Regions from separate parts of the Clostridiisalibacter paucivorans DSM 22131 genome, predicted to be linked through region 3. Evidence: riboswitches for the same ligand, from Rfam matches in the RefSeq annotation. Region 3 holds a riboswitch; each other region holds the start of a gene.
The links. A riboswitch is a leader RNA that binds a small molecule or an ion and turns the genes downstream of it on or off. The one in region 3 is predicted to bind cobalamin.

Region 1 (11,348 bases), on a different contig from region 3:
GTAGTTCGTAGCTTGTAGTCGGTAGTTAGTAGTTCGTAGTTGATGGAGGAAAGTTTAAGAATTTGTTATATTGTACCAATAATCCATATAATGGCGGTGAAAAATATGATAGGTAGAATACATTCTATAGAATCCATGGGATTAAATGATGGTCCAGGAGTAAGGTCAGTAATATTTTTTCAAGGATGTAGATTGAGATGTGCATATTGTCACAATCCTGATACATGGAGTATAAATGAAGGGAATGAAGTAACACCTGAAGAGTTGATAAATAAAATAGTACGATTTAAATCATATTTCAATACATCTGGGGGAGGAGTTACTTGTTCTGGTGGAGAACCATTACTTCAACCTGATTTTCTCATAGAGTTTTTTAAACTATGTAAGTCAAATAATATCCATACTGCTTTGGATACAGCAGGATTTGGTATGGGAAGATACGACGAGATATTGGAATATACTGACTTAGTATTGCTTGATATAAAACATGTAGACAATGAGGGCTATAAAGATATCTGTGGTGGAGCCTTTAAAGAGGTAAAGGATTTTATAAATGCCCTAAACAAATCTAATACCGATATATGGATTAGACATGTGGTGGTCCCAGGTATTACTGATGGAGAAAGACATATAGATAGATTGAACAAAGTAATATCTAAAGTAGATAATGTAAAAAAAGTGGAGCTCTTGCCTTATCATACTTTAGGGAAAAACAAATACGATTCTATGAATATACCATATAGATTAGAAGGCGTAAAACCTATGTGTAAAGAGAAAATAAAGATTCTTAATAAGAGACTAAAAGTTGTATAAATAAATGTAAAAATAAAGGGAATATATCTACTATAGAGATTATATTCCCTTTATTTTTACGTGTAATAGGGATTATATTTTCATTTACATATTTAGGGAAGGAGTAAATATGATGGATATAGACTTAACTAAAGGCAAAATTAATACCCATATCAAGAACATATCTATACCTGCTAGTATAGGAATGCTTTTCAATACCTTGTTTAATGTAGTGGATACTATTTTTGGAGGAAAAATAAGTACAAATGCATTGGCTGGTATGTCCTTGTCATTCCCTATATTTTTCATTGTTATTTCTTTGAGTTCTGGCATAGGAACTGGTTCAACAGCCCTTATATCTAATGCACTGGGAGAAAAGGATACTAATAAATATAATCATTATGGATATAATGGATTAGTTATAGGGATTTTTTTCTCTATAGTCATTACAATATTGGGGAAAATCATTTCTCCATACCTATTTACTATATTGAGTGAAGAAAAAACTACATATATTTATGGGATTGATTATATAAATATTATATTTTATGGTTCAATATTTTTTGTATTAAATGCCATATTGAATGCTATGTTGTCATCCCAAGGAGATACTAGATCTTATAGAAATTTTTTGATTATAGGATTTTTGTTGAACTTATTATTGGATCCACTTTTTATACTGGGATGGGTAGGATTACCAAGGTTAGGGACTATGGGTATAGCCTTAGCTACTGTTATAGTTCAATTTGTAGGTACTATATATCTTGCTTATAGGGTATATAAAAGTCAGATGTTTGATATAAAGGAGTTTCTAAATGCAAAGTTTTCTATTAAAGTATGTATAGAAATACTTAAACAAGGAATCCCTGCTAGCCTTAATATGATGACAATAGCTTTAGGAGTATTTGTAATTAACTATTTTGCAAGTAAATATGGTGGGGATGTATCAGTAGCTGCCTATGGAGCTGCTGTTAGGATAGAACAATTGGCATTATTGCCTGCATTGGGATTAAATACTGCAGCGTTGACTATATCGGGTCAGAATTATGGGGGCAAAGAATATGGTAGAATTATAGAGGTATATAAAAGGACTTTATTATATGGTGTTACAATTATGACCATTGGAATGGTAGTCATATATCCACTGGCAGATATACTAGTTTCAATTTTTACAGATGATTTACAATTAATAAATATTGGGACAGAGTATTTAAGGATAGAGTTTTGGGCATTTAATACATATGTATTACTTAATATATCTATATCAATATTGCAAGGAATGAAAAAGCCTTTTTGGGCTATATATGTAGGGCTTTATAGACAAATTTTAATGCCCATTATAGTATTCTATGCCTTTGGAACATTACTTGGAATGGGTATCTATGGTGTGTGGTGGGGAATAGTAGTCATAAATTGGTCAGCAGCAATTATTACTGTTTTGTATACATTGTATAAATTGATAGGACTTAAAAAGGAAATAAAATAAAAAAAGCAGGGAAAGGATAGTGTTTCCCTTTTCCTGCTGTGTATACAAATTATTTATCTTCTTCCATTATGATATAACCTAATGGATGAACTGCTTCTTCATCTTTTCTGACTTCAAAATGCAGATGTGGTCCAGTACTCATACCGCTCATTCCAATCTTGGCAATCTCTGTACCAGCAGTTATTTCTTGGTCTTCCTCTACAAGAAGCTCGGAACAATGACCATATAAAGAAACTAAACCATCTCCATGATCAATGATTACTGTTTTTCCATAGCCACCATTTAAATCAGCTAATATTACTTTACCATCGGCTGCTGCAACAATAGAGCCACCTTTTTTTCCAGGGATATCGATACCTGTATGCATCGATTCTTTCTTTAGAACAGGATGTATCTTTTTACCAAAGGTTGAAGAAATCTTAGTGTACTTAGGAGTTGGCCAAATCATATCTTGTTTGTCTATATTTTCTTCAGTGGCATTGTTGTTTTCCTCAAACTTGTCGGCAGCTGCATCGATATTGCCATTGGCAAAAAACACACCTGCTACTAATACAAATAACAATATGGTTACAAATGACATCTTATACGAACTTTTTTTAAATTTTTTTATCATGATAATTCTCCTTTTTAAGTATTTTTTTGTGTTAATGAACTCTGTAGTAATGATATTATTTAACTTAGGTCTATTTCTCTCCAATAGATGGATAAGACTCAATCCATAGCTTTCCTTTTCGTCTCCTTCGAGGGATGAAAGTGCCAATGCATCACAGGCAACTTCACAATCATTTTTCATTCTAAAGAGACCATACCAAATGACTGGATTAAACCAATATACTACTTTCAATATGTATATTAGCATATAAGTGAAGATATCTTTTCTTTTGAAATGTGCCAATTCATGGGATATGACATATTTTAATTCACTGACATCAATTTTTTCTTCTATATTTTCTGGCAATAGGATAGATGGTTTAAGGAGACCATATAGACATGGAGAATAGATAAATGGTGATTTATAAACATCTATATCTGCATCTATATTAAGTCTTTTTTTACTTTCTTTTAATATGTCGTTAATTTTATTTCCCACTTCTATTTTATTGTGGCTAATTACATAATTGAATTTAATATTGGATACTATCATATATATCATCAATGTCAATATACCTAGAATCCATATAGTAGGCATTATGTATTCAAAAGAAAAAATATTAATATTAGACTTTACTAAATCTGTAGATACATTAAAACTATGTTCATTAAATGTAGTATTAAACCAACTGATTATATCACCTTTTGTCAGTACAGTGTTGGAATTTAATACATCATGGTAAGGATTAAGTCTAGAAAAAACATTTAGAAATCTTAAATTAATATTAGGTAAAATCAATTTTATAATAAGTAAGAACCATAGAAAAAACTGATTTTTAGCACCTATTTTTTCGCCCAGTATACTTTTTATTAATAAAATGACCCCAACTAAGATACTGGCTTTTATTGATATTTCAATAATTGTATAAAATAGTTTTATATACATAATAAGAATTTCTCCTTAATCCTTTTTTTTGTCTAATATTTTTTTTAAGTCATCTATATCATTGTCAGAGAGTTCATACATATCTACAAAGTTAGCAATCATAGCCTTTAGACCACCTTTATAGAATTTTTTTATAAACCTATTACTTTTGATACGGATACATTCTTCTCTTTTTAAAGTTGGATAATAGTAATGGGCTTTTCCTTTTTTTTGATAATTTATTATATTTTTGTCTACAAGTCTTGATATAAGGGTTTTAATAGTAGTTGGTTTCCAATCACTATTTTGTTGGATTTTACTGATGATTTCCTTTGATGTTTGGGGGCTTTCTTTCCAAAGTACTTCCATAACATCCCATTCTGAATCGGATATCTTAAATGATTTTTCCATAGCACACCTCCTTTGCTTTTTATGACTACAATTGTAGTTTGTAATTATAGTCTACATTTGTAGTCACAAAAAGTCAAGGCTTTTTTGAAAAACATTAAATATAGTTGACTTATCAACTATATTTTTATAAAATAAATATGGTGATGAATATGGAAAATATATACGAAGAATTGGGTAGATGGATATCTATATTATATAGGCAATTTCAGATATATATAAATAATGAATTAAAGGATTTAGATATAAAATCAGGTGAATATATATATTTAATAAAGCTATATGAGGATCAAGAACTGACCCAAGAAGATTTGGCTAAAATATATTATATAGATAAGGCAGCAATAACAAGGAGTATAAAGGGACTTGAGGATAAAGGATATATAAAGAGAACAAGAAATGAAAGGGATAAGAGGTCTTATAGTATTAAAGTTACTGAAAAGGCCTTGAGGGTTAAAAAAAGAATATACAATGCACTTAAGGACTGGGATGATTTAATTGCTTCAGATGTAAAAGATGAAGACCTTAAATATATGTCTAATAAGTTAAAGGAGATGTCAATAAAGGCATTGAGTAGAGATCAATAAGGGGGATGATATTTTGAAGATAAATAAGAAGTATAGGGGAGTTGTATTTTCATGTCTTGCTGCTGTATTTATATCGGTACCCATTGCATTTTTTATGGTAATAATAAACTATGGATTTAGACCAGGATTCCTTATAGCATTTTTAAAATCTTCTTTGGTCGGCACAGCTATTTCTGTGCCGCTGGCAAATATATTTATTCCATTAGCAGAAAAGATAGTAAATAATATAGTAGAGGAGTAAATAAGGTTAGTAGCTGGTAGTTAGTAGTTGATGGTGGAAATTCTGTGGATTTCAGTATTTAAGAAACTAATTACTGGCTACTAATTTTTTATTGGTAATTATCAATTTTTTTAATATCAAAAAGGACATTATTAGACAGATAATTTCTGAAACTGTTGTGGAGAGCCAGATACCTTTAGCTCCCCAAATATGGGTCATAAAATATAGGGACCCAGTTATTATGACTAATCCCCGTCCCAGAGATATAATCGTAGCCCTCAAGGGCCTTTCAATTGATGCAAAGAATCCTGATATATTGACATTGAATCCTACAAATAAAAATGAAATAGAGAATACTCTAAAGACCTTTATAGAATAATAAAACAACTCTTTATTACTATTGTCTATAAATATAGATACTATTGATTCTGTAAATAGCATTACAAATGCAAAGGTGGCTAGAGATACTATAGTTATAGTTTTGAAACTCATCTTAAATAATTTCAATACCAATTTTTTATCGTCTTTACCGTAGTAATAGCTAGACAGCGGTTGCATGCCTTGAGTAATCCCTATCATTGTATTTAAAACTAATATATTTATATAGGATACTATACTATAGGCAATTACGCCATGTTCTCCTATATATGTGAGTATTGTGTGGTTAAATAGGAAAATAACAATACCTGATGATAACTCTGTAATGCAGTCAGGAAATCCTGTAAGTAGAATCCTTTTAAAAATAGAAAAATCGAATTTAAATTTTACAAAATTAAGTCTGGAATTTTTCTTTATAAAATGAACTATATAAAATATACTCCCTGCCAATTGAGATATGCCTGTGGCATATGCTGCTCCTGATATACCATATCCTAATCTTATAACAAATATATAGTCTAAAACTATATTCATGATAGCAGAGATGGATACCCCTATGATTGCAAAATGAGGGAAACCATCGGTTTTCACTATAACTTCTAAAGAATATGAGATAATAAAAAAACCATTGAATAAGACTATTATTTTCATATAATCCTTTATATAAGGAAAGGTAGCCTTTGTAGCACCTAAAAATAAAATCAACTTATCCAAATTCAAAATACTTATTATAAGTATACTTAAAGAAACTATAATTATAGTAACCATATGTTGAGTAAAAATCTTATTGGATTTATCAATATTATTTTTGCCTAAATATATGGCTATCAGGGTAGATGCTCCTGTAGATAATAATAAAGAAATGGCAAATATAAAACTGATAAATGGCATGGACATATTTATGGCAGCCAAAGCAGTTGGCCCTACTCCTCTACTTACAAATATACCATCAACTATTGTATATAATGAAAATATCCACATAGCTGATATAGATGGTAAAAGATATTTGATAAATTTTTTTCTAATATTTTTACTAGATTCTTTTTTTATTGTATTCATTTAGCAACACCTCTATAATAAGATTATAAACCTTAGTATTATACTAAGGTCAAGGATTATAGTTGGTAGTCGGTAGTATTTAGTAGAAATTCTATGAATTTCTTTTTATAATAATAAAAAAGCGTAAGGATTTTTACCATTAACTAAGAACTAAGAACTAAAACAGGAGGAATTTATGAAAGATTATTTCAAAATAGGAGAGATATCTAAGATATATGGGATAGGTAGGGATTCCTTAAGATATTATGAAAAGATAGGTATATTAAACCCTGATAGGGATACTAATGGATATAGGATGTATAGTATGCAGGATATATGGAAGCTTAATATAGTGAAAGACTTGAGGAGCTTAGATTTTCCTATGCACATTATAAAGGAATATTTAGACAATAGAAATCTATGTTCTACCAAAGGGCTATTAACTGAAGAAATAAAAATATTGGATAACAAGATAAAGGAATTGAACAATCTAAAAAACAATATTTATCAAAGATTAAAAAGGATTGAAATCACTATAAAAAGCAATAATTTTTATAATATTGAAATATTATTTTTCAAAGAACGAAGGGCATTTGAGCTAAATGGTGATATATCTAGAGATGAGGAGGTAGATTTCCTCATCAAAAAGCTTCAGAAAAAACATAAAGACAAATTCTATTTATTGGGAAATAATAGCATAGGGGCTAGAGTATCCATGGAAAAAATAAATGAGGGATTTTTCAATTATTTTGAATCGGTATTTGTGCTATTGGAAAATGCTACTATTGATTATGATATGGTGTTAGAAGAAGGTGATTACGTTACTTTATCGTATAAAGGGACATATGAACAGAGTCAGGAATATATACCTAAGATGATGGAGTTTATAGAGAAGAATAATTATGAAATCATAGGGAGTCCTATTGAAATATATAAGATAGATGTGCATGAGACAAGTGATGTAGAAGAGTTTATTACAGAGATACAAATACCTGTGGTAAAGTGTTAAATTTGTAGCTTATAGCAAAATATAATAATATTGACAATATTTATTGTAATGGTATAATCTAAGTTACAAGAGCGAATGTGATATAAAATTAAATATAAGATTTAGGTTTTTATATGAATGATATAGAATTAAAAGGGAATCAGGTGAAAATCCTGAACGGTCCGGCCACTGTAAATGGGGAGGATTTCTTCAATATGCCACTGGATAACACTGGGAAGGAGAAGAAAATCTTATGAACCATAAGTCAGGAGACCTGCCTAAATTGTGAGCACAACCTTCCGGTAGAGGTATAATACGATTTTTGTAAAAAAGTCTTAACTTTATCGAAGTTAAGACTTTTATTTATATAATTTTAAAATACAATATTGATAATAGAATAGTGAATATATTGTGTTTTGTGCATTAGTATTTATAAAATTGTGAGGGGGAAAACAAGTGAATAGACTAATTAAAATAAGTATTAGTACTTTATTGATAGTGATGATGTTATTGAGTATGGTTCCATTAGCATTGGCAACAAGCACAACTGAGCTTTCTGATGCTGTTACAGATACTGCAAAGTATATGTATAAGACAGTAAAGTCTCCACAAGTGGGTTCTATTGGCGGCGAATGGGCGGTATTGGGTCTTGCAAGAAGTGGATATGAAGTACCTGATGAATATTATCAAAAATACTATGAGACTGTAGAGGATTATGTAAGGGCCTGTAAAGGTGTTTTGCATGAGAAGAAGTATACAGAATATTCTAGGTTGATAGTTGCACTTACATCCATAGGTAAAGATCCTTCACATGTAGCAGGATACAACCTTTTAACACCCCTTGGAGATTATGAAAAAACCATCTGGCAAGGGATGAATGGTCCTATTTGGGCACTTATTGCCTTAGATAGTGGAAACTATCCTATGCCACAAAATCCAGACGCTAAAATACAAGCAACTAGAGATATGTATATTAATAGAATTTTAGAGTCTCAGCTATCCGATGGTGGATGGTCACTTTTTGGAGGAACAAAAGCAGAAACTCCAGGGCATAGTGTTTCTGATCCTGATATCACAGGTATGGCCCTTCAGGCATTGGCAAAATATCAAGATAGACCAGAGGTAAAAAAGGCTAGTGAAGAAGCACTTGCATGTATGTCTAAGATGCAAAATAGCAAAGGGGGCTTTTCCAGTTGGGGTACAGCTAATTCTGAAAGTTGTGTGCAGATGATTGTGGCTTTGTCCGAGTTAGGAATTCCTCTAGATGATGAGCGTTTTATAAAAAATGATAGAACAATGTTAGACAACCTAATGACTTTTTATATTAAAGGCAAAGGTTTTCTCCATACTCAAAGCGGAAGCGGTTCTAATCAAATGGCATCAGAACAAGGCTTTTATGGGCTTATTGCGGCTCAGAGAGCATTAAATGGTGAAAGTAGTCTTTATCGTATGGATGATGCGCTGAATATTGGAGAAAAAGATAGTAAGACCGTTAGCTTTGGACTTGTGGGTAAACATCCAGATGTAAATACTCCAAAGGTAATAAAGACGGGAAAAACCTTTAGTGATATACAGGCACATGATGATCAGCCTGCCATTGAAGCCCTTGCATCAAGGGGAATTATCAATGGAAAGTCTAATGATAGATTTGATCCCAATGGGGAGATGACAAGGGGAGAGTTTGCCACCATTGTAGTTAAGGCCCTGGGACTTGTTCCGAAAGCAAATAATAATTTTGCTGATATAAAAGGTAGTGATTGGTATTCAGACTTTGTAGGCACAGCAAATACCTATGGCATTGTTTCTGGTAAAGGGGATGGTACTTTCGATCCAAATAGTACAATTACCCGTGAAGAAGCAGCAACAATGGTTGCAAAAGCAGCAAAACTTTGTGGGATGAATACAGAGTATAATACTATGTCAACAAGAGATGTCCTTGCTCAGTTTCCAGACTATATAAAATCCAGTGATTGGGCAATGAGTTCCCTTGCTTTTTGTTATGATAAAGAAATTCTAGATCCATCTGATATGAAGATATTACCTAAAGAATCCATAAAACGTTGTGAGATTGCACAGATGCTGTTTAATATGCTAGGTAGTTCTAAACTCCTTTAAGGAGGTAATTCAAATGAAATTAAGTAAAAATAAAATTATTGTTGGCATTGTAATATTAGCTGTACTTGCAATAACCTTTTGGTGGGGAGGAAATGCACCGGGATTACAGGGGTGGAATATTGAGGGTTTAAAAACTCGCCCTGGTGGTATTGATGATAAGCTGACTGCAGAAGAAAAGATGGAACTTGCTAAGGAGTTGGCGGGGGAGTCCTCGCCGGGAGTGGAAAAAGGTGATGAAGATTACTCTTCAGTCAAGGGAATGCAAATTGATCAAAGTACAGGAAAGGATAAATACCTTACAGATCCCGTACCTGAAGGAAAGCCTGTACCCATAGAACCCCAAAATGTGGAAATTACCGACAATGAACTTACATGCACCTTGTCAGTACGGTGTGACACAATTTTAGATAATATAGATTGGCTTGACCCAGAAAAGATTGAACTTGTACCAGAGGATGGAGTAATCTTTAAAAAACAGACAGTTACCTTTTATGAGGGGGAAAGTGTGTTCAATTTACTCCTTCGTGAAATGAAGCAAAATCAAATCCACATGGAGTTTGTGAATACTCCCATGTATAATAGTGCCTATATTGAAGGCATAAATAACCTTTATGAGTTTGATTGTGGCGAGCTATCCGGTTGGATGTATAAAGTAAATGGATGGTTTCCTAACTATGGTTGTAGCCGTTATCAATTAAAAGAAGGGGATGTTGTGGAATGGGTATATACCTGTAATTTAGGTATAGATGTAGATGGCTATTCTGCACTGGGAGATGACTAATGAATAGTGCCTTTGCAGGATACCATCCAACTATAAACTTTCTATACTTTACTTTGGTATTCTTGTGTTCCATGTTTTTTATGCATCCCGTTAGCCTTTTTATTTCCTTTGTTTGCGCATTTTCTTATTCTGTGGTACTTCGGAGAAAAAGAGCAGTAAAGTTTAATATATTATATTTATTACCTATGATGCTTATGGCTGCACTTATAAATCCTGCTTTTAACCATGAGGGTGCTACCATACTTGCATATTTAGATAGTGGGAATCCCCTTACATTGGAATCCATTACCTACGGCATCGCAGCGGCAGTAATGCTTGCTTCTGTGGTATCGTGGTTTTCCTGTTACAATGTAATTATGACCTCGGATAAGTTTATATATTTATTTGGCAGTGTAATTCCTGCGTTGTCCCTTATTTTATCTATGGCCCTTCGCTTTGTCCCGAAATTTAAGGCTCACATTAAGATTGTTTCTAATGCACAAAAATGTGTGGGACGAGATGTATCAAACGGAAGTATTTTACAAAGGGCAAAGAATGGTATTAAAATTTTATCTATTATGATTACGTGGGCGTTGGAAAATGCCATTGAAACAGCGGATTCTATGAAGACTCGTGGTTATGGACTTTCTGGCCGTACAGCTTTTTCTATCTATCGCTTTGATAGGAGAGATAAAAAAGCCCTTTTAGTAATAGGAGGTACAGGAGCATATGTACTTTTAGGTGCTTTTTTTGGAGGGATGTATTTCCGCTATTTTCCCAGTATGAAAAGCGTATCTCTTACTCCCTTTTCCACAAGTGTATTTGCAGCCTATTTCATATTAAGTATTTCACCTATAGTTATAGAAAGATGGGAGGATAGAAAATGGAAGGAATTACAGTCAAAGATTTAACTTTTACCTACCCTAAACAAAGAAATGCTGCACTTAAAAGTATTTTTCTTTCAGTAAATCAGGGAGAATTTGTAACATTGTGTGGGAAGTCAGGTTGTGGGAAATCTACTTTGCTTCGACATTTTCGTTCTACCCTTATGCCCCATGGC
Region 2 (11,348 bases), on a different contig from region 3:
AAATTTGTTCAAAATAATAAAGGACTATATTTTAGGAAACTAAATATATTTATTTTAAGACAATTAAATAGTAAGATTAATACCAACTATATTTCCATGAGTGTAATATGTATAGTCTTACTTTTTAGTATAGGTACTTTATCAAGTGGTATGAGTTTAAATAATGTCCTTTCTCAAACATTAAAAAAAGGGACCCCCTTTGACAATAGCTTCTTTTTATATCGTGATACAGGAAAAAATATATATGAAGGTATAGATAAGGAATATCCCCTTGGCGATAAAGTAAAGGAATATGAACAGTATAATATATATAAGGCAGAACAAACATATGACAAAATATTGTCACCTGACTATAAAGATAGTAATTATGAGATTATGGGAAATGAAAAAATAGATGTAATTAGTATTAGTGATTATAATAATATTCTTAAAATGCAAGGGAAAGAACCAATTACACTTGATAAAGATGAATATGCAATAAGCTGTTCCAGTAAAGAAATATTAGATTTATTAAAATATACTATAGAGAATGATATTAATATATCAATCAATGGGAAAACTCTAAAATTAGGTATAAAAGATGTATTGGAAACAACATTTGATAATAATGTAATAGCTTCAAATATGGGAACAGTTATTGTAAATGACAAATTAATAGATGGACTTTATTTGGATAGCTCTGTATTGAATATTAATTACAAAGATACCGTTGACCCCGTAGAAATTGATGAAGCTATGGATAAAATCAATAAGAAATATTATGAAGAAGATAATAAACAAGAAGCACCATTTCTTTTCTATATCTCAAAATTAGCCACGTATACTCAGGCGGTGTCTACAAAGACCATAGTGACCTTTATTGCTATTTATCTTGGACTTGTATTTTTAGTAGCCTGTGTTGCAATCCTTGCACTCCAACAATTATCTGAGGCTGCAGATAATAAAAAGAGATATGATTTATTAAGAAAAATAGGTACAGAAAGGTCTATGATTAATAGTGCTTTATTTACACAAATATTTATATATTTCTTGATGCCTTTGAGTCTTGCTATTGTTCATTCAATTGTGGGATTGTCAGCAGTTAATGATGTGATTAAAATATTTGGTAAGGTAGATTTATGGCATAGTATACTTGCTACAACTGGGTTCTTTGTAGTAATATATGGAGGGTATTTCATAGCAACTTATTTTGGCTGTAAAAATATAATAATAAAAAATTAAATAAAGGGAAAATATGGTCATCCTTGTAAAGAATAAGAACAAAGTATATAATATAAATGTTAACAAATATATGGGATATTTTTCTATAAAATGAAAAAATAAAGGGCTTGTTTTTTATAAAAATTTAGTTCAGATGAAGGACAATCTCCATCTGAACTAATTATTATTTTATAGAAATAAAGAGTAAAGGTGACAGGGATGAATGATAAAAATGTTCAATTAGAGAACAAATTATTCAGAATAATTGTATTATTAGCTATAGTGGTATCTGTAATTACTATTGTGTTGAATATAGCCATTGGATTTTCTCTATATGTAAACATAAAATGGGCATTTATTATTATATTATCTAGTATTGTCATCAAGTCTATGAAATCACCATTATTAATAAAATATTTAAAGTTAATTTATTTTTTAGTTATTATATTTGTAATTATCCCATATGGTTGGATTGATTCAGGGGGGAGCAGTAATAATACCATAGCATATATATTTATAGTGATGATTTGTATAACTTTTTTCTTTCATAAAAGATTAAGAAAATTGCTTATTATTATGTTAATTTCAAGTTTTACAATTCTATTTTCATTAGAATATTATTATCCTGAGATAATGAGGGTACATAGTTCTAACCAACAATTTTATGATAGACTGGTGCAGATACCATTAACTTTGTTGGGAGGATATTTGTTATTAAAACAGTTTGCCGATGCATATAATGAGGAAAAGGAAAAACTTAATGAATATAGTGAGGAATTAAAAAAGCTGAATAAACAGCTTGAGCTAATAGCTAATACAGATGGACTTACTGGATTATATAATAGAAGAATTTTTGATTCAAGACTAAAAGAAATTATATTAGAAAAAAGATATATTTATGAAGAAATACATATAATATTATTTGATATAGATAATTTTAAAGGCATCAATGACACATATGGACATAGCACAGGAGATGAAGTTATATATAAGCTAGGAAAAATAACCCAAGCTATTATGCCACAAACCAGTATTATATCAAGGTGGGGCGGAGATGAATTTGCTATTATATTTTTTGGAAATGCAGTTGAAGTAAAGTCACATATACTGAAATTACATAAAAAGGCAAGGGAGATACAGATAGAAGGAAATAGAGTCATTACAGTAAGTATTGGTATAACCCAGATTTTAGAGAAGGACAATACAAAGGATGTATTTAAGAGGGTAGATTTAGCTCTCTATGAATCTAAAAACAGAGGGAAGGATATGTATATATTTTTGTAAAAAAATAGAGATTTAAATTAGTCATCACTTTTATCTTTATTTAACTTATTTAGATACCTGTATATACTGGGTTCTGAACAATGAAGCTGTTTTGCTACTTCACTTACGGCTCCTTTAAGCATAAATATACCCTTTTGGTTTAAAATATCAACTATTTTAAGTCTTTCTTCCTGAGTGAGTCTGTCAATAGGAATATTATTTTCATTTAAAACTTTATTCAGTACAGATGCTGTGGTTTCAACAATGGAGTCGGAAAATGTCTCTGCATCTTGCAAAAGGGAATTTATAGAACTGTGTCTACTATTTTGTTCAATTAACTTATCAGGATGACAGAGTTTTAGTATTTGGTTACTTATGTCCACATATCTTTTATCATCAAAATTGATACATAACATACCTACAAGTTCATTATTTTCATCTTTTATAAATAATGTGGAGCATCTCAGTATCCGCTGTTCTTTAGAAATGCCATTGTAGTTAAGCCTATAATCAGTATCCAGATAACTCTTATCGGACATCACATTTAAACCCAGATTTGTCATCGGAGCACCAATAGTCCTACCACTGACATGACTATTGGCAATAGCAACAATGGAATTTGTAGGGTCTTTGATATCATGTAATGCTATTTCATAATCTGGTCCCAATGTTTTTCCTAAAAATTCTACAAGTATACTATAGTGCTTTAACATCAGATCATCCATATATTTCACCTGTCCTTAATATATATTATAAAAACAAATATTATAATTGATATGTTTTATACAATAGATTAGCATAGTAACAGAAAAAAAGCAATAAATGAGTATATTTATAATAATTTTTTATTATGATGATAAATAATGTTTCAAATAACGGTATGTTAGTATTTAAGAGGTGTAAATCAACCTAAAAATAACAAAAGATGATGATGGAATAATAAAAAATTATTATAAACAATTGACTGAATATTATAACAATGATAAAATTATATTCGAGGAGGGAAGTATATGAAAAAAATTATTGATACAAAAAAGGCACCTGCTGCTATAGGACCATATTCTCAAGGTACTATAGTAGATGGACTGATATTTGTTTCGGGACAGTTACCTATTAATCCTAATACAGGAGCATTTGTAGCTGGGGGAATTAAGGAGCAAACTAATCAATCCCTTGAAAATTTAAAACAAATATTAAAATCTCAAGGATCAGGTCTAGACAAAGTACTAAAGACAACGGTTTTTCTAAGTGATATGAATAATTTTAGCGATATGAATGAGGTATATGGCAGTGTATTTGGAGATGGTAATTATCCAGCGCGATCAGCTATAGAAGTGGCAAGATTACCTAAAGATGCATTGGTAGAGATAGAAGCTATTGCAGTAAAATAGTAAATAAAGGGGGACTTGTTAGGCAAGTTGTATTTTGATTGGAGAAATATCAATAAAAGGGGAGGGGTTTTGTTGTGGTAGCAAAATATGTACCGGAACCATTTAGAATCAAAATGGTAGAGACTATAAAAATGCTCAGTCGTGAGGAAAGGGAACAGAAGATTGCCGAGGCAAAGTATAATACATTTAATCTCAAGGGGGAGGATGTATATATTGACTTATTGACAGATAGCGGAACAAATGCTATGAGTCAAGAGCAATGGGCTGGTGTTATGAGAGGCGATGAAGCATATGCAGGGGGATCAAGCTATTATAAGCTTATAGACGCAGCTCAAGATATCTTTGGCTATAAATATATACAACCAGTACACCAAGGTCGTGCAGCAGAAAAGGTCCTTTTTGGTCTATTGATGAAAGAGGGTCAGTACTCTATTTCAAACATGCATTTTGATACAACAAGGGCCCATGTAGAATTAGCAGGGGGAAGGGCTATTGATTGTGTTGTTCCTGAAGCTGGAGATCCATCTAAAAGGGTACCATTTAAAGGAAATATGGATGTAGAGAAATTAGAATCTTTGATTAAGAAATACGGTGCAGATAAGATTGCTGTTGTTATTATGACAATAACAAATAATTCTGCTGGTGGTCAGCCAGTATCTATAAAAAATATGAAAGAAACATCTAAAATCTGTAAAAAACATGGTATAAAGTTATGTATTGATGCTGCTCGTTATGCAGAAAATGTCTATTTTATCAAGCAAAGGGAAAAAGGATATGAAGATAAATCTGTCAAAGAAATCATAAAGGAAATATTTGGTTATGCAGATATGTTTACTATGAGTGCTAAGAAAGATGCCATTGTAAATATGGGAGGATTAGTTGGAATTAAAGATGATGAAAAATTGTTCCAAGATTGTAAGGGGCGCACTATTTCCTTTGAGGGTTTTGTCACCTATGGTGGTCTTTCAGGTCGTGAACTTGAAAGTTTAGCAATTGGACTTTATGAAGGAATCGATGAAAATTATTTGAGGTATCGCATTGGTCAAATGGAGTATTTAGCCAGTCGTCTTGATGAAGCTGGGATAACATATCAATCACCAGTGGGAGGGCATGGTGTATTTGTAGATGCAAAGGCTATGTTCCCCCATATTCCATATTATGAGTTTCCAGGGCAAGCCCTTGCCATTGAACTGTATAAGGAAGCAGGTATCCGTACATGTGATATAGGTTCTTATATGCTGGGGAATGATCCCGATACAGGGGAACAGCTACATGCTGATTTTGAGTTTACACGATTAGCAATACCACGAAGGGTTTATACACAGGCCCATATCGATGTCATGGCTGATGCATTGATAGCAATTAAAGATAGGGCAAGTGAAGTGAAGGGCTATAGAATTACATGGGAACCACCTATTCTTAGACATTTTCAAGCAAGTTTAAAGCCAATTAAGTAAAGAAAAATTAAATAAAGATATAAGTATAGTTAGTGGTTAGTAGTTGATGGTTGAAATTCTATGGATTTTATCATTAAATTACTTACTACTAACTTTTTTATTTTTCAATAAATTTTGTGAAACATTTTTTGTTTTACACCTTGGTTATAACTATATATTTGGCAATAATCTGAGAATATAACTTAGAGTAAAATTATTGTAGGTAAAATTACAAAAAATAAAAAAAGAGTTCCTCTAGATGTGGGAAATCTCTATTTTATAAAAACCTACAGCAACTTCACACTATCCTTTAGATTGAATTTGTTGACATACTATGATGGCAGTGCTATACTTGATTTATACTAATAAAAAACTAAATACTATGACTATTGGTTTGATGTATGTAATTACATCAATTAAAAGGGAAGTTGGTGAAAATCCAACACGGTCCCGCCACTGTTAAAGTTAATAAAGCTTCATTGCCACTGTGCTGATGCATGGGAAGGGAAGTTTTATGTTTATACTTAAGTCAGGAGACCTGCCAATAGTAGATGCGCTGTTATTTCCACGAGGATGGGAAGGTGTTATAAAAATTGAAGTAATTTTTCAATTTGACTATAATACCCTTTTGATGAAAAAGGGTTTTGTTTTTAGTGAAAATAACTAGCACATAGGCTGGTTTTTTTATTTTGTCAAATGGGAAAGGGAGGGATATATGGTGATTAAAAAATTTTATGCAAGTTTGAATATATTATATTTAAAGATGTATCAATATGAAAAATATATAAGAAAAGATTTCATAGATGATATTATTGATCAAATAAATAAAGACTTGGAGTTAATTGAGAAAAAATATGCTGAAGAAATGGATATATGTTCAATAACATTAAGTGATATTTTTTCAATGAGTGTTATCAATACTGCATTTAATCATGATTTAGGCACTGAAATCATAGAGACTCAACTGTATTGTGACTTGAACAAAGTAAATAAGTTGAGAAAAGAGATTTTTAAAGCACCTTATAAGCTTGTTAGTTAAATAATTACATAAATTTTTAATATCATTCATTAAGAATCCTTTTGATGTGTTAAGCATTAGCAGAAAGGATTCTTTATTTTTATAGAATATTTTGGTTGGTATAAATATATAGTTTTTGGTTGGAGACATTTATTAGATTAATTATTATAATAAATATGTGTAAGAAATGAGAAAGGGGATTTATATTTCAGTAAATACTATAATAGGGGGGTAAAAATGTTTGGATTTTTAGCACATGGATTTATGTTGGGATTAGCCTATGTGGCACCAATAGGAATGCAGAACCTTTATGTAATAAATACTGCAATTAGTGAAGAAAAAGTAAGGGCATATAAAGTTGCACTTATAGTAATTTTATTTGATATTTCCTTGGCATTGGCATGTTTTTTTGGTATGGGTTTATTGATGGACAGGTCTCAATTATTAAAAACAATAGTATTATTGGTTGGAAGTTTAGCAGTTATATATATTGGTATAATACTTATAAAAAGTAAACCAGAGACTAATAATGAAATCGATACAAATAAGTCTTTATTGCAGATAGCATCCACATGTTTTGCAGTTACTTGGCTCAATCCTCAAGCATTGATAGATGGCTCATTGCTTTTGGGAGGATTTAGAGCTTCTCTTCCTGTAGAGGGTTCAAGGCTTTTTATATTAGGGGTTTGTCTGGCATCATTTTTGTGGTTTAGTGGATTAACCACTATAGTTTCAATATTTAAGAATAAATTTAATGATAGAGTGATAAAGGTAATTAATATTGTATGCGGTAGTATTATTATATATTATGGCTTGAAGTTGGGTTATAGTTTTATAAGTACATTTTTTTAGATTTTGACTTATATTGAGCAAAAACTATTGTATACTAATTAAAAGATTGTTTGAGCAGTATTTCGCTTCAGAGGTGATATAATGACAAATATAAATTGGAAACCAAATAGAGATTTAGATATACCTGTTTACAGACAAATAATAGATTATATTAAAGATAAAATATCTGATGGAGAGTGGGACGTAGGATTTAAATTACCAACCCAAAGACAGTTAGCAACACTATTCGATGTAAACAGGAGCACAATTATTGAGGCATTAGATGAGTTAAAGGGAGAGGGAATAATAGAATCTAGAGGTAGTGGGGGTACTATTATTGTTAATAATACTTGGTCATTATTGACTTCTACACCACCCCCAAATTGGTATGAATATATAGAAGCAGGTATTCACAGGCCTAATTTGCCTACTATTCAGCTAATAAATAAGTTAGAGTATCACCGTGATATAATTAGATTGGGGACAGGAGAGTTATCTCCAGAACTATTTCCACGGGAAATGTTCAGTGAGGTGTTAATGAAGATATCAAAGAAAATATATTCTCTGGGGTATGAAGAGCCTAAAGGGCTATTGTATTTGAGAAAAGTATTGAGTGAGTATCTAAAGAGATATGGCATATATGTTTCCCCAGAATCTATATTAATAGTTTCTGGTTCTTTACAGGCTCTACAATTAATATCTTTGGGCATTTTGCATCCTGGTTCTAGGGTATTTATAGAAAATTTATCTTATTTAAAGTCTCTTCATGTTTTTCAGTCTGCTGGAATGAATTTAAAGGGAATTTCAATGGATAATCAAGGTGCGATACCCAATGAAGTTGTATCGAGAAATAGAAATAATATGGCACTTCTATATACAATACCCACATTTCACAATCCAACGGGAATAACTATGACAAAAAAGAGACGGGAAGAGATATTAAAAAGGTGTGAAAGTGAAAGGGTGCCTATTATAGAAGATGATGTATATAGAGAACTTTGGTTAGATAAAGAGCCTCCAAATGCTATAAAAAGTATGGACAGCAAAGGAATAGTATTATATATGGGAAGTATATCAAAGTCATTGTCGGCAGGATTGAGGATAGGGTGGTTAGTGGGACCAGAATCAGTTATAGAAAGACTGGGAGACATAAAGATGCAGACAGATTATGGATCTAGTTCTCTGGCACAATGGGCATTAGCACACTGGATTGACAGTGGGTTATATGATGAATATTTACATCAAGTAAGGAAAGAGTTGAGGATTAGAAGAAAAGTAGCACTTGAAGCCCTTGACAAATATTTTTCAGATATAGCTACTTGGCAAAAACCAAAGGGTGGATTTTATATATGGACAAAACTTAATAAAAAGGTGTCAATAAACAACTTGTTTTCTGAAGCATTAAAAGAAAATTTGTTGATAAATCCTGGAAAGATATATGGTTTTTCCAATAATCAATATTTAAGGATTTCATATTCATATGCTTCATTGAGTGATTTGGATAAAGGATTAAAGAGGCTTGCATTTTTAGTAAAGAAAGCTAGTAAATAAAAATGGAGGGATGATTTATGTTAGATATTTTAAAAAAGAGGAGGAGCATTCGGAAATTTAAAACAGAGAAAGTTGAAAGGGAAAAAATAGATAAATTAATGAAGGCAGCCCTTTTATCACCAAGTTCAAAAAATAAGAAGCCTTGGGAATTTATTATTATTACAGATGAGAGCATATTAGAAAAGCTTTCCAAAGCTAAAGAACATGGAGGATTATTTTTAAAGGGTGCACCATTGGGCATTGTAATTTTAGGAGATGAAGAAAAAAGTGATGTATGGGTAGAAGATACTTCTATTGCATCTATACTTATTCAGATGGAAGCAGAATCTATAGGACTTGGCTCATGTTGGATACAAATAAGAGAAAGACAACATGGCTTGGGAAAAACAGCAGAAGAATATATTCAACAAATATTAAATGTGCCTAAAAATAAGAGGATAGAGTGTATTATTGCAGTGGGATATCCCGATGAACAAAAATCTCCCCATACTGAAGAAGAATTGAGATTTGACAAGGTATATATGAATAAGTATAGGATATAATTAGGGTATAAAAAGATAAAAAAGTTAGTAGCTAGTAGGTATTAGTTATTAGTTGATGGTGGGAATCCTTAGGGATTCCTATTTTTATATAGATAAAATATTCACATTTAAGTAAAGGGTACTATTTACCAATAGAAATTAATATTATAGAATACTGTATGTTGTCATTGGGAATTCTTACCTGCTAGATAGCTGCATTATCAAGTAATAATTATTTTTATAGAGCTACATAAAACAAAAGATAAAGTACATAAGAAGTGGAGGTGTATTAATGTTTAAGATATTTGGCGATAAAGAATCAAAAATGGTTACATATGAGGATGCTATAAAAACCATAAAGACAGTAACAAATGCATTCATTGGACTTGCCATGATACAATTTCTATTTTTAGTAGTATTTTTACAGAATTATGGTGCTATTTTAGATGTTTTAGTGTTGGTGATATTGTCATTAATATTAAAGAAGTTTCCAAATATGCTGTGTGCAGTATTGTTATTTTTACTTAGCTTAGGTGGATTGATAGTGACGGCTATGAATAAATTTGGTATGGGTCAAGGGGGAAAGAATATATATTTAGCATTGTTATTGGTAGTTATTAGTATGAAGGGCATTAAGGCTACTTGGCTTATTAGAAAATTTAAAAAAGAAGCTAAGGCTGAGGTGTAAAAGATAACGGAATAGTGTTTTGGTATCTATAGATAATGAAAAAAACATTTTTTTTATTATAGCATAGGATAGTAGTAAATATGGAATTTTAAAAGGAGAGTAATATTATGAATTCTATGGTAGTATCCTTTGCTAGAGGAGATGTAAATGGTGATAGAATCCCAGATAATGTATATCTTACAGGAACTAAAACTCCCGACAGTCCCTTTGTACAAAATATTAACCTTGTAATTCAAGACGGAAGAACAGGTATGATTGATCGCATTCCCCTTGAGACTGATGCAGGATATAATCCAACACTGACTTTAAGAGATTTTACTGGAGATAGAGTGAAAGATATACTGATAGGTATTAACTCAGGAGGAAGTGGAGGAATTATGTATTATTACATCTATTCATATTTAATGAATAGACCTAGGTTATTGTTCGACTACAATGTATTCAATGAAACATATAAATATGATGTTAATTATAAAGATTATTATAAGGTTGAAGTAGTAAATGTTACAAATCAAATCAAATACTTGATTGACATATCCAACAAAGGAAAGGATTATTTAGATGAAATATATGATGACAATGGCAAACTAAAAAGGCCTATAGAAGGTTTTGTAAATCCCATAAGTGGTCTTTACCCAGTAGATTTTGATTCCGATGGAGTATATGAGCTGCTAATTTATCAAAGGATTGCAGGTAGATATAATGCAGATGCTTTGGGATATATCCAGACAACTTTAGATTGGGATAGGGATAAATTTAGCCTATGGAATCAAGATTTAGCTATTTTTGGAACAGAAATATGAAAAATAACACGGAATATTCCGTGTTATTTTTTATATTAACCCCAATACCTTTACACCTTGAGCTACAATAAAACATAATACAATGCCTGTAATAGTTGGTATTATTAACGATAACCCAGTCCATTTCCAACTCTGAGTTTCTTTATGAATAGTCCACAGAGTTGTGCCGCAGGGCCAATGATTTAAAGAGAACAACATTACACAAACAGCGGTTAACCAAGTCCATCCGTTATCAATAAATAATTGTTTCATTTCATTTAAACTTTCTAATTCCAACATAGCACCCTTAGACATATAGCTCATTATTAATATTGGAATAACTATCTCATTAGCAGGTAAACCCAGAATAAATGCCATTATAATATATCCGTCCATTCCAATAAGTCTTCCAAAGGGGTCTAAAAATTCAGCACAATGGGTTAGGAGGCTTATATTATTAATAGATATATTTGCCATAATCCATATAACTAATCCAGCAGGTGCTGCAATTATTATAGCCCTTCCCAATACAAATAGAGTACGGTCAAATATGGAATGCACAATTATCCTTCCAATTTGAGGTTTTCTATAAGGGGGAAGTTCCAATGTAAATGAGGAAGGCAGACCCTTCAAAATTGTTTTAGATAATATTTTAGATATAAATAGA
Region 3 (11,348 bases):
AAAAAATTTATTTAAAAGACATATCTGACTATGTAGGGTTTAGTCCTTATTACTTTTCGAAATTGTTTAAAAAAATTGAGGGGATAAATTTATCAGAATATCTAAATATAACAAGAATTAATAAGGCGGTTGAATATATGGAAAATTATCAGCTTACATTAAAGGAAATATCAGAAAAGGTAGGATTTGAAGATTTTAGCTATTTTAGTGTTATGTTTAAAAAATATAAAAATTGTATGCCCAGTAGATATAGAAAAAAGATAATGGAAAGAAAACAAAAAAATCATAATATATGACAAAAAAATCAAAAAGATAAGGAGCAAATTTTTAAGAAAATTCAGTAATAGATTTAATTGTTAGCCTTCCATATTATTGTTAAACTATAACCTAATATATGTGGTAAAAAATATAAGTGTTTAAAATTTGAATAAATTAGAGTGGGAGGTTTGACAATGAGAAGTAGTGAAATTACTAAGGGGGTAGCCCGTGCACCCCATAGATCATTGATGTATGCAATGGGCTATTTGCCAGAAGATTTAAATAAACCTTTGATAGGAGTAGTGAATGCTCACAATGAAATAATACCAGGACATTTTCATTTAAATGAAATTGCTCAAGCGGTTAAACTGGGTATTTCTGCTGGAGGAGGGACTCCTGTAGAATTCCCTGTTATAGGTATTTGTGATGGTATAGCTATGAATCACAGTGGAATGAAGTATCCCCTTTCTACAAGGGAACTTATAGCAGATTCTATAGAAGCTATGGCCATGGGTCATAAATTTGATGGATTAGTATTGGTGGGCAATTGTGACAAGATAGTACCAGGTATGCTTATGGGAGCTGCTAGATTGAATATACCATCTATATATATAAGTGGAGGTCCAATGCTGACTGGTCAACATAGGGGAAAGACTGTTGATTTAATAAGGGGGTCATTTGAAGCAGTAGGGGGTTATGCCAATGGAGATATTTCCATTGATGAACTTAATGAAATTGAAGCTCACTCTTGTCCAACATGTGGGAGTTGCGCCGGATTATTTACTGCAAATACTATGAATTCTTTGGCTGAAGCATTGGGGATTGCATTGCCAGGAAATGGCACTATACCAGCTCCATTTGGAAGGAGAAAACAATTAGCTAAAAAGGCAGGTATGAGGGCTGTAGAATTAGTTAAAGATAATATTAAACCTAGAGATATAATGACGTTAGGAGCATTTAAAAACGCTATAACATTGGACATGGCCATAGGTGGATCTACAAATACCTGCTTACATTTATTAGCTATAGCTAAGGAAGCAAGAGTAGACTTAACATTGGAAGATTTTGATGTTATAAGTAGAGATGTACCTAATATAACTAAAATTAGCCCAGCTGGTGTGCATAGTATGCAAGATCTTGATAATGCTGGGGGTGTTTCTGCTGTATTAAATGAGCTAAGCAAGGCTGGATTAATATCTACTGATGAAATTACTGTAACTGGAAAGACAATCCAACAGAATTTTGCAAATGACAATATATTAGATGAAAGAGTTATAAGGGGATTAGATAATGCCTATAAAGAAGAAGGAGGAATAGCCATACTCAAAGGAAACTTAGCGCCAGATGGTGCAGTAATTAAACAGTCCGCAGTGGAATCTGAAATGATGACTCATAGGGGACCAGCTAGGGTGTTTGAATCAGAAGAAGAGGCATATGAAGCCATAATGAGAAAAGATATTAGGTCAGGAGATGTGGTAGTAATAAGATATGAAGGACCAAAGGGTGGACCAGGAATGAGAGAAATGTTAAGTCCTACCGCTGCCATTGCAGGTATGGGATTAGAAAAATCAGTGGCATTGATTACTGATGGAAGATTTTCAGGAGGTACTAGAGGTCCTTGTATAGGCCACGTTTCTCCTGAAGCCAGTGAAGGTGGTATTATAGCCATAATACAAGAAGGAGATATTATAGAGATAGATATACCTAATAGAGTACTGAAGGTAGAACTTTCAGACCAAGAGATAAAAGATAGATTAAAGAATTGGACTCAGCCTAAACCTAAAGCAGAGGAGGGCAGTTATTTATATAGATATAGTAAATTAGTTACATCGGCTAGTACAGGTGCAGTTTTAAGATAATAAGGGGGGAATTTAGCATGAAAAAAATATTAGCATTAATATTGAGTATGGTAATAGTATTGACATTAGTATCAGGATGTGGCAGTGATAAAGCTAGTAAAGATGCAAGTGAAGATAATTCAACAGGTGAGATTACAGAACCTATAACACTTAAGCTAGCCCATGTGGTTAATGAAAAAGATGGATTTCATATAGCTGCTAGCAAATTTAAAGAGCTTGTTGAAACAAAAACTGAAGGTAAGGTTAATATAGAGATATATCCAAATGCTACATTGGGAGACGAGAGAACATTATTAGAGGGAATGCAAATGGGAACTGTAGATATGGGAGTTATAACCAATGGCCCAGTAGCCAACTTTGTTGAAGATATAGCTGTATTTGAATTGCCATTTTTATTTGGAAGCCCTGAAGAAGCATATAAAATCTTAGATGGACCAGTGGGAAAAGAGTTACTTGATAAATTAGAGGAGGTTAATTTAAAGGGTTTAGCATATGCAGAAAGAGGATTTAGAAATTTGACTAATTCAAAAAATCCTGTAAACACACCATCGGATATGGAAGGATTAAAGATAAGAGTTATGGAAAATCCAGTATATATAGATACTTTTAAAAATCTAGGGACAAATGCAGTACCAATGGCATGGACTGAGGCTTTAACTGCTTTACAACAAGGTACTATAGATGGACAAGAAAATCCTGTAAATGTAATTTATTCATTTAAACTATATGAAACTCAACAATATCTATCGATGACTAGACATACCTATGCACCTGCGACTATAATAATGAGTTTAAATAAATTTGAGGAACTACCAAAGGAAGTTCAAGATATTATTTCTGAATCAGCACAAGAAGCTGCCGAATATGAAAGAAAAATTAATAAGGAAAATGAAGAAACTCAGATAAAAGAATTAAAGGAAAAAGGTATGAAGGTAGTTCATCCTGATATCGATGCATTTAAAGAGGCTGTTAAGCCAGTCTATCAACAGTATGGAGAAAAATATGGACAATATATAGAAAGAATTCAATCAGAATTAAATCAATAAATGGAGAGCCCTGACTTGGATGATCAGGGCTCTAATTAAAAGTGAGGAGAGTGTGTTTATGGATTTATTATTGTTTTTTAAAAGATTAAGCAATGGGATGGATAGATTGGTAAATAAGATAGTATTTTTAATTATAATAGGTATGATAATATCCATATCTCTTCAAATAATTTTCAGGGTATTTTTTGATGCATTGACATGGACTGAAGAATTGGCCAGGTATCTCCTTGTATGGGCTACATTTTTAGGAACTACATTGGCATACAAGAGAGGTATGCATATATCTGTTACCTTTTTAGTTAATAGTTTTCCTAAAAACATCAGAAAAATTATTGTTGTATGTAGTATATTGTTTTCTATTATATTTTTTATAGTGTCAGTATTATTCGGATTTAGATACATGAACATGCAAGCGCATCAAGTCTCAGCAGCTTTAAGAGTTTCTATGAGATGGGTATATTTAGTTATACCAATAGGATTTATAATAATGATCATACATGGTATTACTGCTATATTAGAAGAAGTATTTGGGTTAGAGGAGGTGGCTAGATAATGGCTATTATATTATTTTTATCTTTTTTTGTATTAATTTTATTGGGTATCCCAGTTGCAATTGCTATAGCATTATCTTCTATGGTAGTATTGATAGACCAAGGTATGCCTTTGGTAATAATTACTCAGAGGATGTTTGCTGGAACTGATAGCTTTCCATTAATTGCTGTACCTTTTTTTATATTGGCAGGTGATTTATTGGCAAAAGGTAAAGTTTCTGAAAAATTAGTAGAATTTTCAGATGCAATATTTGGTTTTTTAAAAGGTGGACTTTCTATAGTGGCAGTATTAGCAGGTATGTTTTTTGCTGCTATATCAGGTTCAGGAGCTGCTACTACTGCTGCAGTAGGTACAACATTAGTTCCCGAATTAAAGAAAAAGGGTTATGATGAGGCTTCTTCAGCGGCTTTAATAGCAGCTAGTGGAACTATTGGAGTAGTGATACCACCTTCTGTGCCTATGATATTATATGCAGTAATATCCGATCAATCAGTAGCTAAATTGTTTTTAAATGGGTTTATACCTGGAGTTATGATGGGAATAATGCTAATAGGAATTGCTATAGTGCAAGCATATAAAAGAAATTATCCTAAAGGAGCTAAGTTTTCACCGAGAAATATATTTAGAACTTTCAAAGATGCTATATGGGGAATTATGACACCTGTGATAATTTTAGGAGGTATTTTTTCAGGATTCTTCACCCCATCGGAGGCAGCGGTTATTGCAGTGAACTACGCGTTAATAGTATCTTTATTTATATATAAAGATATGAAATTGAAGGATTTATATGGAATTATTTGTAAATCAGCTATGACTATGGCTGTGATAATGTTTATAATAGCTACTTCATCTATATTGAGTTGGATATTGGCTAATTGGAATATTCCTACTATTATAGCTAATGGCGTATTATCATTGTCTACCAATAGATATATTATAATGCTACTAATAACTATGATAATATTAATAACTGGAGTATTTATGGAGACAGCATCAGCCCTTATAATATTAACACCTGTATTTTTGCCATTAATAAATCAGCTAGATATAAGTTTAGTACACTTTGGATTAGTTATGGTTGTTGGATTAGCAATAGGCATGATAACTCCACCAGTAGCAATTAATCTTTATGTAGCTTCATCAATAACAAATCTTTCACTAGAAGAAATAACAAAGGCAATCATACCTTATCTTATAGGATTAGTAGTGGTTTTACTACTATTGCTTTATATTCCTATGCTTGTTCCAGGGTTAATGTAAATAACACTATTTTTATAATATTGTTATTTAAGTATGTTGTTATTGTAGATTTTTTTTGCTATAATTATAGAAAAAGATAACAAGCTTTTTTAGGTTTTGATTTACAATAGTAAAAATTAAAAGGGAAAGAGGTGAAAAACCTCTACAGCCCCCGCTACTGTAATTGCTGACGAAACTTTTATATACCACTATGTATTATCATGGGAAGGTTAAAGTGTAGGATGATGCTTAAGTCAGGAGACCTGCCTAAAAAAGAGATAAGATTCTTCGGAGGGAAGGCTAATTTAATATGGGATTGTTATGGCCATTTTAATGGTACATTCCGGCGGAACTCTGCCGGTTTTTTTTATTTTATATAATTTGGAGGAGATTTTATGGCTAAAAAAGTACAAAAAAGGGATGGTAGTATAGTAGATTTTGATCCATTGAAAATAGAAAATGCTATTTTTAAAGCAGCTAAATCTGTTGGAGGTAGTGATAGAAAAAAGGCTAGAGATTTGGCTAATATGGTAGTACAAATATCTGAAGAAGCCTTTGGAGCTGGAGTACCTACTGTTGAAGATATTCAAGATATAGTAGAAAAGGTACTTATAGAAGAGGGACATGCGAGGACAGCTAAAGCATATATACTCTATAGGAATAGACATGAAGAAATCAGAGAAGTTGAAAATCTTTTGATGGATGGAGAAAGGATGGTAGATGATTATGTCTCTTTAGATGATTGGAGAATAAAAGAAAATGCCAATATGGGTTTTAGTTTACAGGGACTTAATAATCATATAGTTGAAGCTGTGACAAAAAAGTATTGGTTGCAAAAGATATATACAAAAAAACTTAGGGATGCCCATACAAATGGAGATCTACATATACATGATTTAGGCCTATTGGCTCCATATTGTTGTGGATGGGATTTAGAAGGACTTTTAATAAATGGGTTTAAAGGAGCTAATGGAAAGATAGAATCAAAACCAGCTAAACACTTTAGGTCATTGTTGGGACAAATAGTGAATTGGTTATATACACTTCAAGGAGAGGCGGCTGGAGCACAGGCCATAAGTTCTTTGGATACATATGTAGCTCCATTTATTAGATATGATGGGCTTTCATATAATGAGGTTAAGGATGCGGTTCAAGGATTTATATTTAATCTTAATATACCTACTAGAGTAGGATTTCAAACACCTTTTACAAATATAACATTAGATATTGCTCCCCATCCAATGCTTAAAAATGTACCTGTAATTATAGGTGGAAAAAGAAAAGAGGAAACATATGGGGAATTTCAAGAAGAGATGGATATGTTCAATAGGGCATACTGTGAAGTTATGATAGAGGGAGATGGTGCTGGAAGATGCTTTAGTTTTCCAATACCCACTATAAATATAACTAGAGATTTTCCTTGGGATTCTGAAATATCAAATATAATAATGGAGATGACTAGAAAATATGGGACACCATATTTTGCTAATTTTATAAATAGTGATCTTTCGCCTGAAGATGTTAGAAGCATGTGTTGTAGACTTAGATTAGATAATAGAGAATTGAGAAAAAGAGGTGGTGGCTTATTTGGAGCAAATCCTCTTACAGGGTCTATAAATGTGGTGACATTAAATATGGCTAGAATAGGGTATTTATCTAATACTAAAGAAGAATTTAAAAGAAAAGTAAAGATGCTTATGGAAAAGGCAAAGACTATATGCGAATCCAAAAGAAAAGTATTAGAAAGGTATATGGAAGTTGGGTTGTATCCATATTCTAAATACTATCTTCAAGGGATAAAGGATGCCCATGGTGAGTACTTTAAAAATCATTTTAGTACCATAGGATTAAATGGAATGAATGAAGCTTGCTTAAATTTTTTAAGCAAAGATATAACTAGTGAAGAAGGACAAGAATTTGCTATAGATATAATGGAATTTATGAATAGAGTAATACAAATATTTCAAGAAGAGACTGGTAGTCTTTGGAATTTAGAGGCATCACCTGCTGAAGGTGCTGCATATAGATTTGCTAGGATGGATAAAAGAATGTATCCGAATATAGTCACGCAAGGAGATGATGAGCCATATTATACTAATTCTACCCAATTACCAGTGGACCATACTAAAGATGTTTTTGAGGCATTAGAATTACAAGAGAGATTACAAACATTATATACAGGGGGAACAGTATTCCATGGATTTATTGGAGAAGAGATACACAGTATTGAGGCTACTAAAAATTTGATAAAAAAAGCTTTTGAAAATAGTAGGATTCCATATTTTACAGTTACTCCTACTTATAGTATTTGTAGTGAACATGGATATATAAAAGGAGAGCATTTTACATGTCCTAAATGTGGAAATGAAACTGAAGTGTGGACTAGAGTTGTAGGATTTCACAGGCCTGTACAGTCTTGGAATAAAGGAAAGAGAGAAGAATATAAAGATAGATTAGAATTTGAAATAAGTAAAGCTTTGTAATAGGGAGTTGAGATATTTGATATTTAAAGGGATGCAGAAGTCATCATTTATAGATTATCCAGATAAGATTTCTACGGTAGTATTTACAGCAGGATGTAATTTTAGGTGTTCATATTGTCATAATTCCCATTTAGTATACAATACTGGTGAAGAAATATCAGAAAAGTTTATAATATCGTATCTAGAAAAAAGAAACAAATATATAAATGCTCTATGTATTTCTGGAGGAGAACCTACACTACATCAAGGGCTTTATAGTTTTATAAAAAAGATTAAAGAAAAGGGCTTTTTAGTAAAATTAGATACCAATGGTACCAACTATGAACTATTAAATACACTTTTAGATGAAGAGCTTTTAGATTATATAGCGATGGATATAAAGGCACCGTTAGATAAATATAAAGATGTAGTTAATGTAGATTTAGATATAAAACCCATATATAAAAGCATTGATATAATAAAAAATAGTGATATAGATTATGAATTTAGGACTACTGTTTGTAATGAATTATTGACTCAGCAGGATTTAATAGATATAGGTAAGATGTTAAGTGGTTCTAAGAGATATGCCATACAAAATTTTAGAGATGGGGATTCTGTTATAATAGGAAAGGGAGTTTTAACTCCATTTAAAGATAATATAATAAACGAAGTTAAAAGAAGTATGGGAGAATATTGTGATGAAATTATAATTAGAAAGTGATAAAAAAAGGCCTTGACTTTGTTCGAGGTCTTTTTTATATAATTTCTTTAATAAATAGAGGGTATAATATAGGTAAATGAAATGTAATAATTATAAAGGGCATATAAAAGAAATAAAAGGTGTATAATTATATAAAATGTTTTCATAAAGCCAGATAAAGAAACTAGTATTAGCTATGTTAGTAGGATTTGATAAAAAACATATGGATATGAGGGGGATTTAATTTGGATTTAAGCAAATTAGAGCTTTTATTGAACAAAGGGGAAGGACCTAAATTGGATTATAAAGAGATGCTAGACTTAGAAACAGAATCGGATAAAAAAGAGTTGGTAAAGGATGTAATTGCCATAGCTAATAGCCAAGGGGGGAGGGGACATCTTATAATAGGAGTAAAGGACAAAACTAAAGATATAGTAGGGATAGATTCCAATAATATAAATGAGGAAAGAATACAGCAAATAATAGGCTCTAGATGTGATCCACCTGTAAATATAAGAGTAGAATTTTTTAATATAGAAGAAAAGACGGTTTCTGTTATTACTATCTTTAGAAGTAGAAAAAAACCTCATCAGATGCTTCAAACAGGGGCATTTTATATAAGGCGAGGGTCAACTACAGATGTGGCCAGAAGAGATGAGATTGCAAATATGTTTCAAAAATCAGGGGTTATAAATAATGAGTTAATACCTGTATATAATGTAGGTATAGATGTACTAGATAAAACTACCATAGAAAAATATATAGAGAAAATAACTTCTAATCATGAATATGATGAGCTTATATTAAGTAATTTAGGTATAATACATATGGATGAAGATAGTAACAATTACTGTCCTACCGTTGGTGGATTATTGTTATTCTGTAAAAACCCTCAAATTTATTTGCCACATACGGGATTAAAACTTATATATGAAAAAGAGGATGAGGAAATTGCTGAAAAATTTAATGGTAATATTCTAGAAATTTTAGATAATAGTACAGAATTTTTAACTACACTTTTAGATAAATATAATTATCCCATGGGTGGATTAAATGAATGTTTATCTAATGCTCTAATACATAGAGATTATTTTGACTACAAAAGGGAAATAGTAGTTAATATATCTAGAAGTGCTGTAGAGATCAGCAACCCAGGTAGTGTATCTTATAATGATAGAATTAATAACATGATTTCAGAGAGAAATCCATTTAGAAGAAATAATTGGCTATATCAGAGAATCTTAGTTTTAGATGATAAGGGAAGATTTATAAAGACAGGAACAGGTCTTAACAGAATTAAAAATGCCTTTGAAGGATGGGGAAAAGTTAAGTTTATTAGTTCTGCAAAGAAAAACTATTTTAAAGTAATACTTCCTGGAATATATAAAGGAAAATAAAAACACTGATTTTAAAATCAGTGTTTTTATGACTATAACATTAGAGATGAAGATGTGGAGTATAATTTTTTATCTAGTACTAGTTTTAAATGTTTTTTTTCTTCTGTTAAAATAATTTTAATTTGATCCTTTGCCAAATCGGGATATAGATTCTTTAATTCATTTATAAATAGTATACCGTCTCTTTCTACTTTTTCAGCAATTTCTAAAGCATCTAATTTTGAATAGCTTTTTTTTAGCTCTTCATTTTTAAATATATTAGTTTCTATAAGTAAGTCTATATAGTCTGCATCATTGTCATCTAGTTCTATAATACCTTGATTAGGAAGTTTGTTAAGTAAAGACTGATATATTTTTTGATGTCTTTTTTCATCTTTGGCTAGGGTTTTAAATAAATTTGCAGCCTTTTTGTCTTTGGTCTTTTCAGATAGCGATTCATAAAGATCAGAAATTTTTTTTTCTGTTAAAATAATAGTTTTAATGAGTTTTTTTCCATCAAATGACTTTGACAATAAAATTCCTCCTCCAATGAGCATTTATTTATTTTTACCCTAAAGATGTTTTTTAAAACATGGATAAATTTTCTTTTTGACTGTTTAACCTCTTGATTTGAGCACTTACTTGTTCTGAAGAATTAAGCTGATTTTGAGATAAAGTATTTAAGCTATCAGTTTCTTTATTAATATTTTTAATTTCTTCTGAGAGATGCATCAAAATGTCATTTATTTCACTAGCAAATTCTTCGCTACTTGATGCCATCTTTTGTATTTCATTGGCAACTACAGAAAAACCTTTTCCATGTTCTCCAGCTCTAGTAGCTTCTATATTGGCGTTTAATCCTAATATTTTTGTTTGCTTAGCTATTTTATTGACATATTGAATAATTTTATCACTTTTTTCTATGTATTTACTGGAAATTTCAGCGGTATTAATCAGATTTTCACTAACATTATAAATACGTTCTACAGAAGTGTTTATATTGATCAATTGTGTTTCAATATGAGAGGATGCATCATTAATTAAGTCTAAATGTCTATTCAAATTATCTAAGGTTTGATTATTTTTTTCAACTAGAGTCATTATTAGATATGCTCCATGGGAATCAATTATTTTACATTTGTTACTGAATTCATTATTAAGTTTTTTTACTAGATCAGAATTTCCAGTAGCTTCAATTATCATATCTAAATTAATACATTCCATATCGTTTAAATCGTTGGAATATTTGACTCCTAACTTTTTAGCTAATGATATACCTAGTGCATTAATATTTGTGTCTATTATTATAGATACTGATATATCCTCTATTTTTGTCAATGATTGCAGTAAGGCTTTTCCACCCTTTCCTGCACCTACTATTGCGATATTCAAAATATACAGCCTCCTCTAAAATGTTTTTATGTAAAATGTTATTTATTGAAATTAGTACAAAAATATATTTTAATAGAAAATTTTGTTATTAAAATTCTATCACATTATTATATAACAATATATATGGGTTTTAAAGCATTACAGTTATTTAAAAATCTAATAAAGGAAACAAAAAACATATGCCAATCAGAATAAATTATTTGTTTATGTAAAAAATAAGATATGAGTTAAATACTTAGAAAGGAAGTGCTACAATATGCAATTTTATGATGTGGTTGAGAATAGGGTTAGTGTAAAAAAATATAAGAATATTCCATTGAAACAAGATAAACTTGCTAGAATGATTAATGCTGCTATGATGTCTCCATCGTGGAAGGATAAGTCATCTTATAAATTTTTACTTGTAGACGATCAATTGAAAAAAGAAGAATTATCAAAGACAGTAATAAATGATACTACAG

Region 1: it holds a riboswitch for cobalamin, as region 3 does, so the genes downstream of both, Q326_RS17965 (S-layer homology domain-containing protein) here and Q326_RS0102825 (ribonucleoside triphosphate reductase) in region 3, are expected to answer to the same signal.
Region 2: it holds a riboswitch for cobalamin, as region 3 does, so the genes downstream of both, Q326_RS0106710 (hypothetical protein) here and Q326_RS0102825 (ribonucleoside triphosphate reductase) in region 3, are expected to answer to the same signal.

What each region holds. Positions count from the first base shown of each region.
Region 1 is NZ_JHVL01000037.1:23,056-34,403, forward strand. Features, by position in the region: gene pflA (pyruvate formate-lyase-activating protein) at 106-813, shown strand; gene Q326_RS0110545 (MATE family efflux transporter) at 923-2,278, shown strand; gene Q326_RS0110550 (M56 family metallopeptidase) at 2,328-3,815, opposite strand; gene Q326_RS0110555 (BlaI/MecI/CopY family transcriptional regulator) at 3,831-4,205, opposite strand; gene Q326_RS0110560 (MarR family winged helix-turn-helix transcriptional regulator) at 4,355-4,789, shown strand; gene Q326_RS0110565 (DUF2798 domain-containing protein) at 4,803-5,030, shown strand; gene Q326_RS0110570 (MATE family efflux transporter) at 5,097-6,446, opposite strand; gene Q326_RS0110575 (MerR family transcriptional regulator) at 6,622-7,434, shown strand; cobalamin riboswitch at 7,521-7,709, shown strand; gene Q326_RS17965 (S-layer homology domain-containing protein) at 7,870-9,528, shown strand; gene Q326_RS0110585 (DUF4430 domain-containing protein) at 9,542-10,309, shown strand; gene Q326_RS0110590 (energy-coupling factor transporter transmembrane component T) at 10,309-11,199, shown strand; gene Q326_RS0110595 (ATP-binding cassette domain-containing protein) at 11,172-11,348, shown strand, end outside.
Region 2 is NZ_JHVL01000014.1:14,036-25,383, forward strand. Features, by position in the region: gene Q326_RS0106680 (FtsX-like permease family protein) at 1-1,221, shown strand, start outside; gene Q326_RS0106685 (GGDEF domain-containing protein) at 1,420-2,484, shown strand; gene Q326_RS0106690 (helix-turn-helix transcriptional regulator) at 2,502-3,188, opposite strand; gene Q326_RS0106695 (RidA family protein) at 3,474-3,854, shown strand; gene Q326_RS0106700 (tryptophanase) at 3,929-5,311, shown strand; cobalamin riboswitch at 5,664-5,850, shown strand; gene Q326_RS0106710 (hypothetical protein) at 6,009-6,329, shown strand; gene Q326_RS0106715 (LysE/ArgO family amino acid transporter) at 6,546-7,160, shown strand; gene Q326_RS0106720 (aminotransferase-like domain-containing protein) at 7,242-8,690, shown strand; gene Q326_RS0106725 (nitroreductase family protein) at 8,708-9,232, shown strand; gene Q326_RS0106730 (hypothetical protein) at 9,504-9,899, shown strand; gene Q326_RS0106735 (hypothetical protein) at 10,007-10,702, shown strand; gene feoB (ferrous iron transport protein B) at 10,733-11,348, opposite strand, start outside.
Region 3 is NZ_JHVL01000004.1:67,065-78,412, reverse strand. Features, by position in the region: gene Q326_RS0102850 (response regulator) at 1-296, shown strand, start outside; gene ilvD (dihydroxy-acid dehydratase) at 453-2,117, shown strand; gene Q326_RS0102840 (TRAP transporter substrate-binding protein) at 2,135-3,163, shown strand; gene Q326_RS0102835 (TRAP transporter small permease) at 3,222-3,716, shown strand; gene Q326_RS0102830 (TRAP transporter large permease) at 3,716-4,975, shown strand; cobalamin riboswitch at 5,050-5,239, shown strand; gene Q326_RS0102825 (ribonucleoside triphosphate reductase) at 5,350-7,437, shown strand; gene Q326_RS0102820 (anaerobic ribonucleoside-triphosphate reductase activating protein) at 7,454-8,140, shown strand; gene Q326_RS0102815 (RNA/DNA-binding domain-containing protein) at 8,365-9,516, shown strand; gene Q326_RS0102810 (ferritin-like domain-containing protein) at 9,549-10,028, opposite strand; gene Q326_RS0102805 (methyl-accepting chemotaxis protein) at 10,081-10,887, opposite strand; gene Q326_RS0102800 (nitroreductase family protein) at 11,144-11,348, shown strand, end outside.